4 regions of the Solicola agrisoli genome follow, and region 1 is predicted to be linked to each of the others. Evidence: predicted binding sites of a transcription regulator. Region 1 holds the regulator's gene; each other region holds the start of a gene.
What was found. The regulator LexA, encoded in region 1, represses DNA repair genes until DNA is damaged. The targets are predictions, from matches to a motif close to TCGAACANNTGTTCGA.
Positions count from the first base shown of each region.

Region 2: ACI6PP_RS05405 (HNH endonuclease signature motif containing protein) is a predicted target of LexA. The motif match lies at 2,937-2,952, and genes of this name have one in related genera.
Region 3: ACI6PP_RS21710 (HNH endonuclease signature motif containing protein) is a predicted target of LexA. The motif match lies at 2,243-2,258, and genes of this name have one in related genera.
Region 4: ruvC (crossover junction endodeoxyribonuclease RuvC) is a predicted target of LexA. The motif match lies at 1,783-1,798, and genes of this name have one in related genera.

Region 1 covers NZ_JBMGQR010000043.1:8,069-12,421, forward strand. Annotated here, with positions in the region: gene ACI6PP_RS14845 (ATP-binding protein) at 1-1,788, opposite strand, end outside; gene ACI6PP_RS14850 (hypothetical protein) at 1,967-2,470, opposite strand; gene lexA (transcriptional repressor LexA) at 2,518-3,273, opposite strand; gene ACI6PP_RS14860 (nuclear transport factor 2-like protein) at 3,359-3,754, opposite strand; gene ACI6PP_RS14865 (LysM peptidoglycan-binding domain-containing protein) at 4,069-4,353, shown strand, end outside.
Region 2 covers NZ_JBMGQR010000009.1:50,235-54,587, forward strand. Annotated here, with positions in the region: gene asnB (asparagine synthase (glutamine-hydrolyzing)) at 1-1,161, shown strand, start outside; gene ACI6PP_RS05395 (endonuclease/exonuclease/phosphatase family protein) at 1,231-2,037, shown strand; gene ACI6PP_RS05400 (GNAT family N-acetyltransferase) at 2,021-2,830, opposite strand; gene ACI6PP_RS05405 (HNH endonuclease signature motif containing protein) at 2,971-4,353, shown strand, end outside.
Region 3 covers NZ_JBMGQR010000106.1:5,543-9,895, forward strand. Annotated here, with positions in the region: gene ACI6PP_RS21685 (hypothetical protein) at 122-610, shown strand; gene npdG (NADPH-dependent F420 reductase) at 615-1,271, shown strand; gene ACI6PP_RS21695 (hypothetical protein) at 1,284-1,544, shown strand; gene ACI6PP_RS21700 (hypothetical protein) at 1,546-1,809, opposite strand; gene ACI6PP_RS21705 (DUF2750 domain-containing protein) at 1,806-2,177, opposite strand; gene ACI6PP_RS21710 (HNH endonuclease signature motif containing protein) at 2,291-3,601, shown strand; gene ACI6PP_RS21715 (CPBP family intramembrane glutamic endopeptidase) at 3,532-4,353, opposite strand, start outside.
Region 4 covers NZ_JBMGQR010000048.1:29,425-33,777, reverse strand. Annotated here, with positions in the region: partial or broken gene ruvB (Holliday junction branch migration DNA helicase RuvB) at 1-604, opposite strand, end outside; gene ruvA (Holliday junction branch migration protein RuvA) at 622-1,242, opposite strand; gene ruvC (crossover junction endodeoxyribonuclease RuvC) at 1,239-1,760, opposite strand; gene ACI6PP_RS15815 (YebC/PmpR family DNA-binding transcriptional regulator) at 1,926-2,687, opposite strand; gene pdxT (pyridoxal 5'-phosphate synthase glutaminase subunit PdxT) at 2,761-3,375, opposite strand; gene ACI6PP_RS15805 (signal peptidase I) at 3,408-4,353, opposite strand, start outside.

The DNA.
Region 1 (4,353 bases):
CCGTCGCTGCATGACCACGGCGGCGTGGGCCGCGTACGCCGTGACGAGCCGGCGGTCGGCCGCCTCCAGCGTGCGTCCCCGCAGCACCAGGGAGGTGGCGTCGTCGATAGGGACGTCGACGTCGGACTGGGCCACCGATCCGGGGGCGTCGCCGTGCGAGACCAGCACCGACGGGTCCGTCGCCGAGGTGGAGACGATCGCGGCGCCCTGCATCCCGAACACCTCGGTGGCCTGCGCCAGCAGCTCGGGCAGGTCGTCGCCGGCGTGCAGGAGGCTGTGGGCGAGCACCGCGAGCGCGTCGGCCTCGGCGCCGGCCCGCAGCGCCTGCGCCGAGCGCCGTGCCGCCAGGTCGACCACGGACGCGACCGCCGCGCCGACGACCAGGAACACCACGATCGCGGCCACGTTCTCCGGGTCGGAGATCGCCAGCGTCCCGACCGGGGGAGTGAAGGCGACGTTGAGCAGCACGCCGCTCAGCACGGCGCCGAGGAGCGCGGGCACCAGACCACCCACGAGGGCCGTGGCCACCACGAGCGCCATCATCGCGAGCGCCTCGGACGGCAGGCCGTGCAGGTCGGCGGTGACGCGCAGGAGGCCGGTGAGCGCGAACGGGCCGACGAGCCCGAGCGCGTACCCGGCGACGGTGCGACGGCGCCCGAGCGAGGCCCGCGACCGGCGGGGGTCGGCCCCGCGCCCGCGGGCGTAGTCGTGGGCCACCACGTGCACGTCGGCGTCGTCGGCCCGGGCGATGACGGTCTCGCCCACGCCGGGCCGCAGCAGCGCGGACACCCGTCCCCGTCGGGAGGCACCGATGAGGATCTGGGTGGCGTTCTCGGCCCGGGCGAACTGCAGGATGCCGGTGGGGACGTCGTCGCTGACGACCGTGTGGAACGTGCCGCCCATGTCGCCGATGATCCGGTGCTGGCGCGCCAGGACGTCCGGTGCTGCGCCCACCAGCCCGTCGCGGCGGGCGACGTACACCGCGAGCCACTCGCCACCCGCGGTGCGCGACGCGATGCGGGCCGCCCGCCGCAGGAGCGTCTCGGACTCCGGCCCGCCGGTGACGGCGACGACGACACGCTCGCGCGTGGCCCACGTCGAGTCGATCTCGTGGGACGAGCGGTAGGCCTCCAGACCCTCGTCGACCCGGTCGGCGAGCCAGAGCAGCGCCAGCTCGCGCAGGGCGGCGAGGTTGCCCTCCCGGAAGTACTTGGACAACGCGGCGTCGACGCGGTCGGCGGGGTACACGTTGCCGTGCGCCATCCGCCGGCGCAGGGACTGCGGGCTCATGTCGACCAGCTCGATCGCGTCCGCCGCGCGCACGAAGGCGTCGGGCACCGTCTCGCGCTGGCGCACGCCGGTGATGGCCTCGACCACGTCGTTGAGCGACTCCAGGTGCTGCACGTTGACCGTCGTCACCACGTCGATGCCGCCGGCCAGGATCGTCTCGACGTCCTGCCACCGCTTCTCGTGGCCCGACCCCGGGACGTTGGTGTGCGCGAGCTCGTCGACGAGCACCACGTCCGGCTCGCGGACGAGCACCGCGTCGAGGTCGAGCTCGGTGTGGCTCGTGCCGCGGTGGTCGACCAGCCGGCGGGGGACCACCTCGAGGTCGCCGAGCGCCTCGGCGGTGCGGGCACGGCCGTGCGTCTCGACGATCCCGACGACGACGTCGGTGCCCCGCTCGGCGCGTCGGTGCGCCTCGGCCAGCATCGCGTAGGTCTTGCCGACGCCGGGCGCGGCACCGAGGTAGACCCGCAGCCGCCCCCGGCCCTGCCTCCTGGTCATGGGGCCAGTCTCCACCCCGCACCAGCACCGGTGTGCGACCGGCTCGGGTGACACGTCGAACGACCACGCCGGGCAGCACGGCGGCCCGGCCAGACTCATCACCACGGGGCGAGAGCCGCCGGACACAGGACGGGCCGGGACCGCAGCAGCGGTCCCGGCCCGTCGGGGGTGGCACAGGTCAGAGGCTGCGCAGCGCCTCGAGCAGCTGGGCCTTGGTGAGGCGGCTGCGGTTGGGGACGCCGCGCTCGCCCGCGAGCACGACGAGCTGCGCGCGCGTCAGCCCGACGTGGGGGTCGTCGGCCGGCGTCTCGGTGTCGGCGCTCGCCGAGCCGAGCGGGTCACCGGCGACCTTGGCGGACGCGTCGCTGAGCTGCGCGTCCTGGGCGACGTTCTGCAGCGGCGTGGCCTCGGGGGCGACGCTCTCGATGGATTCACCGGCGTCGACGGGCTCCAGGCCGGACGACTCCGACTCCTGCGGCGCGGCCTTCTTCGAGACCTTCTTGGACGCCTTCTTCGCCGACTTCGCGCGACCGGCCGCCTTGGCGGCGGCCTTCTCCGCGCGTGCCGCAGCCTCCTCGGCGGCCTGGACCGCCTTCGTCAGCTTCTTGCGCTCGGACTTGACCGCCTTCTTGACCGCGACCTTGACCTGCTTGTCCTCGGACTTCTTGCTCTTCTTCGCCATGCGACGATCCTGCCGTCTGACGCGGGCGCGCGCCACAGCGGCCGGTGTCAGACGCGGCGCAGGACCGCGGTGACCTTGCCCAGGATCGTGGCGTGCGTGCCGTCGATGGGGTCGTAGTCGTCGTTGTGGGGGAGTAGCCAGACCTGGCCGTCCTTGCGCTGGAATGTCTTGACGGTGGCCTCGCCGTCGAGCATCGCCGCGACGATCTCGCCGTTCTCGGCGTTGGGCTGCTGCCGCACGACCACGTAGTCACCGGGGCAGATGGCGGCGTCGAGCATCGACTCGCCCTGCACCTCGAGCAGGAACAGGGTGCCGTCGCCCACCAGAGACTTGGGCAGCGGGAAAACGTCCTCGACGCGCTCCTCGGCCAGGATCGGACCACCGGCGGCGATCCGTCCCACCATGGGGACGTACGCGGGCACCGGGCGCTGATTGCCGAGGTCGGTCTCGTCGTACTCGGCCTCCGACGCGCTGCCGACCGCGCGGCGGCTCAGACCGTCGGGGAGGAAGACCTCGAGGGCACGCGGGCGGTTGGGGTCGCGTCGGACGAAGCCCATCTTCTCCAGGCTGCGGAGCTGGTGGGCGACCGAGGAGGTGCTGGTGAGCCCGACCGCGGCCCCGATCTCGCGCATGCTGGGCGGGTAGCCGCGGGTCTCGATGGCCTCGCGGAGGAACTCCAGCACGCGGCGCTGGCGGGGGCTGAGGCCGCTCGCGTCGGGCGGGCCGTCAGGAAGCTCGGTGACGTCGGCGTCGGTGGACGCGAGGTCGTCGGTGGTGGGGCCCGGGGGAGTCGGCTTGCTCATGTCGAGCACAGTAGACCCGAGCGACGACGCGTTCAAACATGTGTTCGACTGGCGTGTCGCGGCCCGTCCGGGCCAGTGGGCGCGCTCAGGCGGCCTGGTGCACGACCTCGTCGATGGAGGTGAGGCGGGCGACGCTGAGCGCGCGGTCGAGCTCGGGGTAGCGGGCCAGGCAGGCCACCTTGCGGCGGTCGACCTCGAACATCATCGCCACCTGGTCGGTGTCGGTGGGACGACCGTCGGCGTCGTGCCAGGTGGCCTCGCACAGGGCGACGACCGTGCTGCCCGGGCCGCTGAACCAGCGCAGCGGGATCGCGGTCATGCGGGCGCGCTCGGCCCACTGCTGGACCAGCGGGCGACCGAAGCCGCTGCTGCGGGGGCCGACGATCTCGATGTCCGCGCTGGACAAGGACGCGAGCGTCTGGACGTCGCCGTCGTTGAGGGCGTCGAGCCAGCGTTCGACCACGGCGATCTTGTCGGTCATGGGCTCAACATAGGCATTCCGACGCCTGACGTCAGTGGTGCAGTTCACCTTCTGGCAATCTTCGCGTCTCATCTCCTGCACCTGGGCGAGAACCACCCGAATCGGACGATCCGACCGGGTGCGAGAACCGGCTCGACGACCGCGTCCCGACACGCCGATCGAACACATGTGCGAGGGTGCACGATTCTGTCGGCGGGTGCCCCTATCGTCGTACACGTGTTCGATCGAACAGAGGTTCTATCGAACATCTGTCGAACACCGCTCGAGCAGACCGAGCGAGCACCGTACGAGCCGACTTCCCCCGGAGGCACCAGATGAGCACCCTCACCGCCCAGCGCACCACCATCCCCGCCCGTCCCGTCGCACGTCGGGCGCCGCTGCGGCTGACCCGTCGCGGCCGGGTGGTCGTGGTGCTGGCCGCCCTGGTGCTGGTGGCGCTGGCCTCGGTGTTCCTGGGCTCGCGCGTCGTCGCCACCGACGAGGCGTCGGCCCCCGCGGTCGCGCAGACCGTCACCATCCAGCCGGGTCAGACCCTGTGGGACATCGCCCGCGACGCCTCGCCCGACGCCGACCCGCGCGCCGTCGTCGACGACATCGTC
Region 2 (4,353 bases), on a different contig from region 1:
GTCGAGGAGCTGCGCTACTGGCAGCTGGAGTCGTCCCCGCACACCGACGACGTCGACGCCACCGTCGGACGCGTCCGCGAGCTGCTCGACGACACCGCGGCCCGGCAGCTGGTCGCGGACGTGCCGCTGTGCACGTTGCTGTCCGGCGGGCTGGACTCCTCGGCCCTCACCGCGCTCGCGGCCCGCCAGCTCGCCGACGCCGGGAAGGGGCCCGTGCGCTCGTTCTCGGTCGACTTCGCCGGCAACGACGACGACTTCGTGGCCGACGACGTGCGCGGCACCCCCGACGCGCCCTACGTCCTCGACGTGGCCCGGCACGTGGCCAGCGACCACACCGGCATCGTGCTCGACGACGCCGGCCTGCTCGACGCGGACACCCGTGCAGCGGTGCTGCGCGCCCGGGACACCCCCGCGATGGGCGAGCTCGACACGTCGCTCTACCTGCTGTTCGCCGCGGTGCGGGAGAGCTCGACGGTGGCGCTGTCGGGCGAGAGCGCCGACGAGGTGTTCGGCGGGTACATCGACTTCCACGACCCCGCGGCCGTCGGCGCCGACACCTTCCCGTGGCTGGCCGGCCGGATGGTCGGCGGCTACCGGATCGGCGACCTGCTGCACGAGCGGGTGGCCAAGGAGCTCGACCTCGACGGGCACGTCGCCGACGCCTACGCGCGGACGATGGCCGAGGTGCCGCGGCTGGAGGGCGAGACCGGCCACGACGCCCGGATGCGCGAGGTGTCGTACGCCTACCTGACGCGGTTCCTGCCCACGCTGCTCGACCGCAAGGACCGGATGAGCATGGCCGTCGGGCTCGAGGTGCGGGTGCCGTTCTGCGACCACCGGCTCGTCCAGTACGTCTTCAACGCGCCCTGGCACCTCAAGACCTTCGACGGCCGGGAGAAGAGCCTGCTGCGCGCGGCCACGGCCGACCTGCTGCCGCAGTCGGTGGTCGAGCGCGTCAAGAGCCCCTACCCGTCGACGCAGGACCCGCGGTACGGCGCCGAGATCGCCCGCCGGTTCGGTCTGCTGGCCGACGACCCCTCGACGCCGCTGGCCGACCTCGTCGACCTCGACGCGGCGCGCGAGGCGCCGCGGAACGTGCAGGACCGGCTGCTCTACGTGGCCGACTGGATGCGCGAGTACGAGGTCGACGTCGCGATCTGATCGTGCGGTGGCGGGCGGCGCGTGGTGCGGTGGCACCGTCCCGTCGTCCGCCGACCGTGGAGCACGCTCATGCCGTCCAGCGACCACCCGCCCGTGCTGCGCCTGGCCACCGTCAACGCGGCGGGCGGCCGCGACCTCGGCGGCACCGACGTGGACGTCGAGCGGCTGGCGTCGGCGGTGGCCGGTCTCGGGGTCGACGTCGTGGCGCTGCAGGAGGTCGACCACCACCTGCGGCGCTCGGGCGACGTCGACCAGGCGGCCGTCGTCGCCGGGGCCTGCGGGGCCGACGGCCGGCCGTGGAGCCACGCGTTCGTCGCCGCCGTCCGCGGCACGCCGGGCGAGGACGCCGCACCCGCGCCCGACACGGTGCAGGGGCTCCCGTCCTACGGCGTCGCGCTGCTGACGCCGCTGCCCGTCCTCGAGCGGGACGAGCTGCGGATGCACGCGTCGAGGGCGAAGCTGCCGATGCTGCTCCCCACTGGCGCCTCCCACCGGCTCCGGTGGTTCGACGACGAGCAGCGGGTCGCCGCGGCGTCGGTGCTCCAGACGCCGCTCGGTGCCCTGACGGTGGTCACCACCCACCTGTCGTTCTTCCCGCCGCGTGCGCTCGGCCAGCTGCGTGAGGTGCGCGACTGGGCGGCCCGCCTGCCTCGTCCGCTGGTGCTGCTCGGCGACCTCAACCTCCCCGCCGGCGTGCCGGACCGCGTCACCGGCTGGGGGTCGTTGGTGCGTGGCCCGACGTTCCCCGCCCCCGACCCGCGCGTCCAGCTCGACCACGTCCTCGCCGACGGCCTCACCTGGCCCGTCCGCGGCACGGAGGTCACCCGGGTGGGTGGCAGCGACCACCGCGGCGTCGTCGTCACGCTCGGCGGGTGACCGCTCGGCGGGTCCAGCGGTAGGGGGTGGTCGTCGACACGGCGACGAGCCCGGAGCGTTCGAGGATGGGGCGCGAGTACTCCGTGGAGTCGCTGTGGACCAGCGTCCTGCCGAGGGCGATCGCGGACCGTGCGCGTGCGGCGGTGAGCGCCCGGTAGATCCCCCGACCGCGCCACGGCGGGCGCGTCGCCCCACCCCAGATCCCGGCGAACTCCGTGCCGGCCACCGGCTCCAGGCGTCCGGCCGAGACGATCTCGTCTCCGGCCTCGGCGACCCACAGCTCCATGCCGTCGTCCGTCGCGAGCCGTCTCAGCAGCGCGTCGGCCGACGACTGCGAGACGGGGTCGCCGAAGACCTCGTCCTGCATCGCGCTCATGGCGCGGACGTCGTGCTCCTCGGTCACGCGCCTCAGCCCCACCCCGTCGGGCAGCGGGACGTCGACCGCGAGGCCGCGCGCCTCGCCGACCATGATCGACTCCCGCTCGTCCGGGGTGAAGCCGTGGTCGAGCAGCGCCTCGTGCAGCCCGGGGGCGTGGTCGTGGCCGCGCGTCTTCCACTCCACGCGGGTGATCTCGGCGTCGTCGACGAAGTGGGCGAGTGCCCCGGCGACGAGCCCGCGGATGGCCTCGGCGTCGGCTCCGCCGAGGTCCCGGTAGGTGACGAAGCCGCGGCCGCCCGCGAACGTCACCAGACGCAGCGGGCCCAGCCGTTCGACGCTGGTCGCGCTCGGTGTCTCCGCGTCGGTGCGCAGCTGGCGGTCGTAGGCCTCGAGGAGGGCGGCGGTGTCGGTCATGTCCGCACACCGTGCCCCTCGGCGGCGATCGGGGCAACCCGATTTCCGCGCCTGTGGACGGCCGATCCGCCGCGGGTGGGAAAACCCGCTCCACGTCCACACCATTGCGAACACGTGTTCGACTGTCGTAAAATGTGGCCATGACGGTCACCGCACTCCCGCTCACCGAGCACCCCGCCTTCGCGGTGCTCGCGGCGGTCGAGAGCGCCCTGGATGGAGGCGACCTGTCGGTGTTCGAGGGGCTGTCCGGTGACGATGCGACGCAGGTCGCGGCCCGGTGGGCGCGGGTGCAGGCTCGGGTGTCGGCGCACTCGGTGGCCGCGGCGCGGGCGGTCGAGCGTTCGGGTGCGGCGACGAAGGCTGGTGCGACGTCGACCGGGTCGCTGATGGCCGGACAGTTCGGTGGCGACCGCCCCGCGGCCGCGCGCGACGTGCACCTGGGCGAGGACCTGGCGAAGGCGAGCACCACCGAGACAGCCCTCGCCAAGGGTCAGGTGACCAAGGAGCAGGCCCGTCTGATCGCCCGGACGGTCACATCTCTGCCTGAGACAGTCCCAGACGAGACGCGCGAGAAGTGCGAGCGGGCGCTGATCGAGGACGCCCAGACCCTGACGATGCCCGACCTGCGACGCCGGGCCGACCGGATCACCGACGTCTTCAAGCCCGCTTCCGAGGTCGACGCCGACGAGGGCGAGATCGTGCGCGACCGCGAACGCGACGCGTACGCCCGGTCGGAGTTCTGGATGCAGGACCAGGCCGACGGCACCTGGGTCGGACACTTCCGCCTCCCCGAGGCCCAGGCCGGGATGCTCAAGCACGCCCTCGACCGGTTCACCGCACCCCGCCGCCGCCACCTCGACCACGGCCAAGCCGCTGAGGACCTCACGTACTCCCAGCGCCAGGGACGGGCGTTCGTGGCGCTGGTCGAGCACCTGCCCACCGGCGGACTCCCCGACGCCGGCGGCTCCGGCCTCGTCGTGACGGTCAACGTGGACCTCGACACGCTCGTCGAGGGCGTGGGGGTCGGGATGACCTCGACCGGTCAGCGCATGTCGGCCGGTGAGGTCAGGCGTGCCGCCTGCCGGGCAGGCGTCATTCCCCAGGTGCTCGGCGGAGCGTCCCTCCCGCTCGACCTCGGCCGCACCCAGCGCCTCTTCAACCGTGCCCAGCGGTTGGCCCTGGCCCACCGCGACGGCGGGTGCGCGTTCCCCGACTGCGACCGATCACCGTCCTGGACCGAGGCCCACCACGCCCGCGAACCCTGGTCCCACGGCGGGGCCACGGATCTGGACGACGGTGTCCTGCTCTGCCCGTTCCACCACAGGACCGTCCACGACGACGGATGGACCATCACCTTCGACACCCCCGACAGACGGCCCGCGTTCGTCCCACCCGCCCGACTCGACCCGTACGTCAGACCCCGCACGAGCACGAGGTACCGACCGCGCCAGGACGTCGTGCGCACTCAGGTCGTGCGGCCTACCGTGGAGGCAGGCGTCCGGGCGCCAGGGACGGCCCCGGTC
Region 3 (4,353 bases), on a different contig from region 1:
TGCGCCCTGCCTACCCGAGTGTGACGTGAGGCACAACTTGGGATCTTCTGGGAGCGAACGGCGGTGGACGCCACGGCGTAACGATGTAACTGTGTAATCACATCGACTTCGGAGGACCATCATGAGCGACGACGACATCCGCGGGTACGTGCAGGGGCGGCTTCCCGACGACTGGTTCACCGAGCCGGCCGACGTGACCGTCGACCGCGAGGAGGTCCTGGTGCGCGGCCGCGTCGCGCCGCCGGGCGACGGCGCCGACGCGAGCGCCGAGGAGGGCCGCATCGCACGCTTCCGCGAGGACACCCGCGACGCCCGGATCGGCGTCGCCCAGGAGCTCGAGCGCCGCTTCGGGCGCAAGGTGGCCTGGGCGGTCGACTGCGGCGGCACCTCGCAGACGTTCACGTCGCTGTCGGTGCCGGTCATGACGCGCCTGCGCCAGCCCGAGCGGGTCGTCCTCGACACCCTGGTGGCGGCGGGCGTCGCGCGGAGCCGGTCCGACGCCCTCGGCTGGTGCGTGCGTCTCGTCGGGCGGAACGCCGACGACTGGCTCGCCGAGCTGCGCGAGGCGATGACCACCGTCGAGCAGGTGCGCGAGCGCGGGCCACAATGACGCCATGACGGTTGACTCGGGCGCGGCGCGCACCATCGGGATCATCGGCGGCACGGGCCCCCAGGGCCGCGGCCTGGCGACGCGGTGGGCGGTGGCCGGCGTCCAGGTGACGCTGGGCTCGCGTGACGCCGCCCGCGCCGCCGACGTGGCCGCCGAGGTCGGTCACGGCGTCACCGGGGCCTCCAACGAGGACGCGGCGGCGGCCGACGTCGTGGTGGTGACCGTGCCGTTTGACGCCCACGAGGCGACCCTGCGCTCGCTGGAGCCGGTGCTGCGCGGCCGGATCGTCGTCGACTCGGTCAACCCGCTCGGCTTCGACAAGCAGGGCCCGTTCGCGCTGGCCGTGCCCGAGGGCAGCGCCGCGCAGCAGGCCGAGGTCCTGCTGCCGGGGTCGACGGTGCTCGCGGCGTTCCACCACGTCTCGGCCGTCTCGCTCGCCGACCTGTCGGTCACCGACCTCGCCCTCGACGTCCTCGTCCTCGGCGACGACCGCGACGCCGTCGACGTCGTCGTCGGGCTGGCCGACCTGATGCCCGGCGTCCGCGGCCTCTACGGGGGACGCCTGCGCAACGCCCACCAGGTCGAGGCGCTCACCGCCAACCTGATCGCGATCAACCGCCGCTACAAGGCGCACGCGGGCCTGCGCATCACCGACGTCTGACGTTGCCGGCCGATGTCCCGCCTCCGGCTCGCCCGCTCGGGCCCCTGGATCGCCGTCGCCGGTCTGGTCTGCCTGCTGTGGATCGACCTCGCCAGCATCCTGTTCGCCCCGTGGTGGGGCGTCGCCCTGATGCTGCTCCTCTGGTTCGTCTGCGCCGTCCTCGTCCTCGGCTGGTCCCGCATCCACCCCGCCCGGACGGCCTGGGTGCCCGTGGTCGGCCTCGTCCTGTGGGGCGGGGTCGTGGCGCTCGGGTTCGGGGTGTGGGGCTGGTGAGTCAGTCGGGCTGAGGCGGCTCCCGCAGCCCCGTCGCGAACTCGGCGACGAGCCAAGTCAGCCCGCCCAGGACCACCATCGAGGCTCCCGCTGCAGCCGGCACTCCGATCATCCAGGCCGCCAGGACCGGTGGCTCGGTGCCCGTGACGAAGATCAGTGCTCGGAGTGCCCAGCCGATGACGACGAGCAGTCCCCAGACGGCTCCGCCGATCTTCGTGACGGTCTTGGCCTTCTCGCCCCAGTGAGGCAGTGGTGGCCTGGTCATGTCGCCGACGCACGCGACTCGCGCGAGGCGAGTGCGACCCTGACGTGCTCGGGGGACAGGTCGTACCCCGTCGCCCACGGGCCAGCCCAGTTCAGACCGACGTCCATCTCGTCCTCATCTAGACCGGTGAGCCATCGGGTGCGCCACACGTCGAGCGGGATCGCGAACGGGACCATGCCTGCATAGGCGTCGACCGTCTCGACGATCCGGTGAGCGCGTGTGTGAGTCGACCAGAACGGCATGACGCGCCGTGCGCCGTCTCGGCGGACCGGTGCCGGGATACCGCCCTCGTCCCGCACTGCCCACACCTGACCGTGTCGGAGGGCCTCGGTGTAGAAGTTCGAGGTGTTGGCGGCGGCTGTCGACATGGGTCGAATGGTGGCACTGCGTCGGCGGTCGACGTCGCGTATCGGCGAGATTTCGTTGGCTTGATTCGTACATGCGTTCGTAAACTGTCGGTGGCGGGTCCTAGGGTGGTGTCATGACCACGACCTACCCGGAGCTGGAGCAGGACCTGCTCGAGGCGACGGCTGCGACGATCCGTCAGATCGACGGCATGTGGTCCGAGACGTTCCGCTACCTGGCGCACTGGCTCGGGTCGCTGGCCGAGGAGTGGTCCGCCGTGGGTGGTGGTGGGGCCGAGTCGCTGCAGCAGCCCGGCGGTGACGGGTCGCCCTGGGTGCCGGAGTTCGGGATCTGCGAGGTCCAGGCCACCACCGGCCGCACGATCTGGGCGGCCCGCCTGTTGGCGGCGGACGCGTTGTCGTTGGTGCACCGCCTGCCGCGCACCCTGGACGCTCTGGACGCCGGTCTGATCGGGGTCGACAGGGCGCGGATGGTCGCCAGGACCACCCGGCACCTGTCACTCACGCAGGTCACCGACCTGGAGGACGTGCTGTTCACCGGCCCCGACGTCGACCACCCGTTGGTCGCCCGGATGTCCAGGCGCCGTCTGGAGGACCTGGTCGAGCAGGCCTGCGACGCCGCCGAGCCTGACGAGGCCGAGGACCGGGTCGCGTGGGCGTTGGCGCACCGCGACGTGAAGATCGATACCGGTGACGAGCCGGGCATCGCCGAGGTCCGCGCCCGCGTCTCGACCACCGACGGCGCCCGTCTGGACCTGCGGCTGCGGCAGGTGGTCGGCTGGTTGGTCAAGGTCGGTGACACTCGCAGCACCGCCGAGCTCCGGGCCGTCGCGCTGGGGATGCTGGCCGACCACGGGCGCGTCGAGGCCCTGTGGGGGCAGGTCCAGACCCACCGTGCGGGTGAGGCGACCCAGCCCGACGAGGCCCAGGCCGCAATCCCGACCGGGCCGATGCCCGCGACGGTGCTGTTCGTGCACCACGACGCCTCGACCAGGACGTGGTCGGTCGACCGGGCCCGCGCGTCGGACCCCCTGGGCGGTCCGATCACCCACGACCAGGCCGTCGACCTCGTCGGCCACGGCAACGTCAGGGTGACGCCGGTGATCGACCTGGCCGAGGACCTCACCTACACCGGCTACGTCGCCCCACCCCGGCTCAGGACCCAGCTGCGGCAGATGAACGCCGGCCTGTGCCCGTTCCCCTGGTGCGACCGACCCGCAGCCACCGGCGACTACGACCACCAGACCGAGTACCCCCGAGGCCCCACCAGCAGCAGCAACGGGCACCTGCTCTGCAGGCACCACCACCGCGCCAAGACCCACACCACCTGGCGCGTGACCCAACCCGCCCCAGGCGTCTACCTGTGGACCGACCCCCGCGGCCACCACCACCTCGTCACCGGCGGAACGACCACGTCCCTCGACTGAGTCGGGGTGCGGGTGGCGATGCCCTCGCTGCGGGCGAGACGGTCGACGACGAGGAGGAAGGCTGTTGTCGTCACCAGGCTGCCGGCGAGGCCGACCCACGTCTCGTCCGCGGGGCCGAGGAAGGTCTCGAGCCCGAACGCGACGACGTTGTTGACCACGTGAAGGGCGATGGCCGCCTCGAGACCGCCGGTGCGGTAGGTGATCCAGCCGGCCGCGATGGCGAAGGTGGCGACGTCGGTCTGGCCGACGAGCCCGTACTCGTGGCCGGCGACGAACAGGGGCACGGGCAGCAGGACGGCGAAGGCGGGGTGGGCCAGCCATCGGCCGATCGCCTGGGCGAGGTACCCGCGGAAGGCGTACTCCTCGGCCGCGGCCTGCAGGGGCACGAGCAGCACGGTGATCGCGAGCACGGCCGCGACCGGTCCCGGCTCGACGTCGACCGGCGACACGGGATGGCCGGTCAGGTGGCCCACCGCCACCGAGATCGGCACGAGGACGACGTAGACCACGAGCGCGACGACGGCACAGCGCAGCATCCAGGACCAGCGCAGCCGGCCCGCCACCGACGACAGCAGGCCGAGCGGCGCGGGGCCCACGGCCACGCGAGCCAGGACGGTGAGCGGCAGCAGGACGACCACGGTCAGCAGCACCGCGGCGTAGCCGACCGGGTCGCTCGCGAGCGGACCGTCCATCGAGGAGCCGATGCGGTCGAAGAGCGCGCTGCCGGCCTCGGGGCCTGACCGGGTGACGAC
Region 4 (4,353 bases), on a different contig from region 1:
GGTCGACGATGCGGTGCAGCTCGTGGGTCTCGTAGAACTCGAGCTGGGCGGTGAAGCCGAACCGGTCGCGCAGCGGCCCGGGCAGCAGGCCGGCGCGGGTGGTGGCGCCGACGAGGGTGAAGTGCGGGATCTCGAGCGGGATCGCGGTGGCGCCGGGCCCCTTGCCCACAACGACGTCGACGCGGAAGTCCTCCATCGCCATGTAGAGGAGCTCCTCGGCCGGCCGCGACATCCGGTGGATCTCGTCGACGAAGAGCACCTCGTTCTCGCCGATGCCCGACAGGATCGCCGCGAGGTCGCCGGCGTGCTGGATCGCCGGGCCGCTGGTGAGACGCAGGGAGGCGCCCATCTCGGCGGCGACGATCATCGCCAGCGTCGTCTTGCCCAGCCCGGGCGGACCCGACAGCAGGACGTGGTCGGGCGTCGCGCCGCGGGCCCTGGCAGCCGACAGCACGAGGTCGAGCTGCTCGCGGACGCGCTCCTGGCCCACCAGCTCGGCGAGCGTGCGGGGACGCAGCGCCGCCTCGACGGCGCGCTCGTCGCCCTCCGCGGTGGCCTCGACGAGGCCGCGGTGGTGGGTGACCACCTCGTCGTCGTCGGTCATGCGCGCCCCCTCGTCCATCAGCTGCGCGCCAGGCTACGCAGGGCCGAGCGCAGCAGGGCGGGGACGTCGGGCCGCCCGGACGCGGCCACCTGGTCGGCGGCCATGTCGCTGACGGCCGAGACGGCCATCTCGGCCTCGGTGGTGGACCAGCCGAGCCCGACGAGCGCGGTGTGGACCTGGTCCTTCCAGGTGGACGGTGCCGCGGCCCCGACACCGGCGGGCGGGACGGCCCCGGTGGCGGGACCGATGCGGTCCTTGAGCTCGAGGACGATGCGCTGGGCGCCCTTGCGGCCGATGCCCGAGACGCTGGTGAGCGCCGCGAGGTCCTCGCGGGCGACGGCGTTGCGCAGCTCGTCGGGGCTGAGGGTCGCGAGCATGGCCTGGGCCATCTTGGGTCCGACGCCGCTGGCGGTCTGGGCCAGCTCGAACATGTCGCGCTCGTCGTCGTCGGCGAAGCCGTACAGCGTCAGGGAGTCCTCGCGCACCACCATCGAGGTGGAGATGCGGGCCTCCTGGCCCAGACGCAGGCGGGCCAGCGTGGTGGGCGTGCACAGCACCTGCATGCCCACGCCGCCGACCTCGACGACGGCGGTGCTGAGCGTGAGGGCGGCGACCTGGCCGCGGACGAAGGCGATCATCGGGTCCTCCCGGCCTTGGCCAGGGCGGCCTCGAGGCGGTCGTGGGCGGGGCCGCGCCAGATGTGGCAGATGCCGAGCGCGAGGGCGTCGGCGGCGTCGGCGGGCTTGGGGGGCGTGCTGAGGCGGAGCACCCGGGTGACCATCTGGGCCACCTGGGCCTTGTCGGCGCGGCCGCTGCCGGTGACGGCGGCCTTGACCTCGCTGGGGGTGTGCAGCGCGACGGGCAGCCCGTGGCGCGCGGCGACGAGCATGGCGACGCCGCTGGCCTGCGCAGTGCCCATCACGGTGCTGACGTTGTGCTGGCTGAAGACGCGCTCGACGGCGACGGCGTCGGGACGGTGCTCGAGCACCCACTCCTCGAGCCCACGCTCGACCGCGAGCAGCCGCTGGGCGACGTGCGCGTCCGTCGGCGTGCGGACCACGCCGACCGCGACCATGGCGAGCGGACGCCCGGGCTGGCCGTCGACCACGCCCACGCCGCACCGCGTGAGCCCGGGGTCGACGCCGAGGACACGCATCAGGCGAGCCACACGGCCCGGAGCGAACACATGTTCGACAGGCTAGACGAGGCACTCCCGCCCACCGGCTCCGACGCGCCGGACGGGCTGGGCGGCGGACGAGAAAATCGGCGTATGACCGCCCGGTGCGGTCATACGCCGATTCTCGTGTGGCTGGGCCTGCAGCTAGACCTGCGCCATGACCTCATCCGACGCATCGAAGTTGGTGAAGACGTTCTGCACGTCGTCGGAGTCCTCGAGGGCGTCGACGAGGCGGATGACCTTCTCGGCGCCGTCGACGTCGACCTCGACGGTCATCGACGGGACGAAGGAGGCCTCGGCGGAGTCGTAGTCGAGGCCGGCGTCCTGCAGGGCGGTGCGGACGGCGACGAGGTCGGTGGCCTCGGAGATCACCTCGAAGGAGTCGCCGAGGTCGTTGACCTCCTCGGCGCCGGCGTCGAGGACGGCCATGAGGATGGTGTCCTCGTCGGTCTCGCCACCCTCGCCCTGGTCGCGCGGGACGAGCACGACGCCCTTGCGGTTGAACATGTACGACACCGAGCCGGGGTCGCCCATGGAGCCGCCGTTGCGGGTCATGGCGGTGCGGACCTCCATGGCGGCGCGGTTCTTGTTGTCGGTGAGGCACTCGATGAGCATCGCGACGCCGCCGGGCGCGTAGCCCTCGTACATGATCGTCGTGTAGTCGACGGCCGAGCCGTCGAGGCCGCCGCCGCGCTTGACCGCGCGGTCGATGTTGTCGTTGGGGACCGACGACTTCTTGGCCTTCTGCACCGCGTCGTACAGCGTGGGGTTGCCGGCGAGGTCGGCGCCGCCGGTGCGGGCCGCCACCTCGATGTTCTTGATCAGCTTGGCGAACATCTTGCCGCGCTTGGCGTCGATCACGGCCTTCTTGTGCTTCGTGGTCGCCCACTTGGAGTGGCCTGACATCGGCGGTCCTTCCCGTCCCTGCGGTGCGTCGTCGCGTCCCCGCGGTGCTGTGCGTTCGTGTGCGGCGTCAAGACTACCGCCGGGCGTCGGCCACCATCTGGACGAGCAGGGCGTGCACGCGGTCGTCGGTGCCGACCTCGGGGTGGAACGACGTCGCGAGCAGGTGCCCCTGGCGGACGGCGACGACGCGACCGTCGGCCGCTCCCCCGCTGACGCGCGCCAGCACCTCGACGCCCTCGCCGTGCGACTCCACCCACGGCGCGCGGATGAAGACGGCGTGCACCGGCTCGTCCCAGTCGGCGAACGACAGCCGGGTCTCGAACGAGTCGACCTGACGACCGAAGGCGTTGCGGCGCACGGTGACGTCGAGACCGCCGAAGGTCTGCTGGTCGGCGGCGCCGTCGAGCACCCGGTCGGCCAGCAGGATCATCCCCGCGCAGGTGCCGAGCACGGGCATCCCGCCGGCGACCCGGGCGCGGACCGGCTCGGCCAGCCCCCAGCGGCGGGCCAGCTTGTCGATCGTGGTCGACTCCCCGCCCGGCAGCACCAGGCCGTCGCACTCGTCGAGCTCGGACGGGCGCCGCACCGCGACCGCCCGGCAGCCGAGGCGCTCCAGGGCCTGCAGGTGCTCGCGGACGTCGCCCTGCACCGCGAGGACGCCGACGGTGGGTGGGGCGGGGTCAGTCACCCGGAGAGGCTAGCGGCAGGCGCGGACGACGCTCAGCAGCGGACGCCGTTGGCCAGGCCGAGCACCGACAGGGCGCTGACGGTGCGCGTCGCGGCGCTCGACGTCCAGGTACTCGCCGACGTGCCGGCCGGGTACGCGACGACGGCGACGTTGATCGTGCTGTTCACCGCGAGCAGCGCCGCGAGGTCGCCGCCCGGCACGTTCTGCGAGCTGCCGGTGGAGACCGTGTAGGTCCGGGACCCTCCGAGGTTGCTGAGGGTCACCTGGAAGTCGAAGGCGGCGACGTCGGTCCACGACAGCGTGATCGACGGGTAGTACCCGAGCACGGCCCCGCCGTTGTTGGCGCAGGTGAGGGCGGCCGGCTGGGTGACCGTGAGGGCGGACATCGTGCTGGTGGCGGTGGACGCGTCGGTGAACGCCGCGAGCGTCGACGGCACCGCTCCCCCGGCTCCGGCGACGACCGCCGTGGCGACGACGGCCACCGCCACCCGCCGCAGACCGACGGGCGACGATCGGCGGGCCCGCGGCTCGACCGACTCGTCCACCTCGGCACCGCCGTCGCCGTCGTCGTCGTCCGACCGCCTCGACGGCCCGAACGCCACCACGAGGAGGACGCCCGACAGCATGCCGCCCGCGAAGATCCCGACCGGCCCCGACACCGCCGCGACGGCGCGTCCGAGGTACGGCGCGTGCGCGACGACGCGGTCGGCGTCGGTGACGACGTACGGCTGCGCGTCGGCGACGTCGTTGGCGTCGCCCTTGAGGACGAGGATCGCGGTGTCACCGGCGCGGGTGAGCTCGACGACCCGGTGCGTGATGCGGGTGCCGGCGGGGTCGACCACGCTGACCACGTCGCCGACGCGCAGGTCGGCCGCGGGCGTCGAGCGGGCGAGGGCCAGGCTGCCGGTAGGGATCTCGGGCGACATGGAGCCCGACCGGAAGACGAGGGGCGTGACGCCGAGCAGGGCCGCGGCCAGC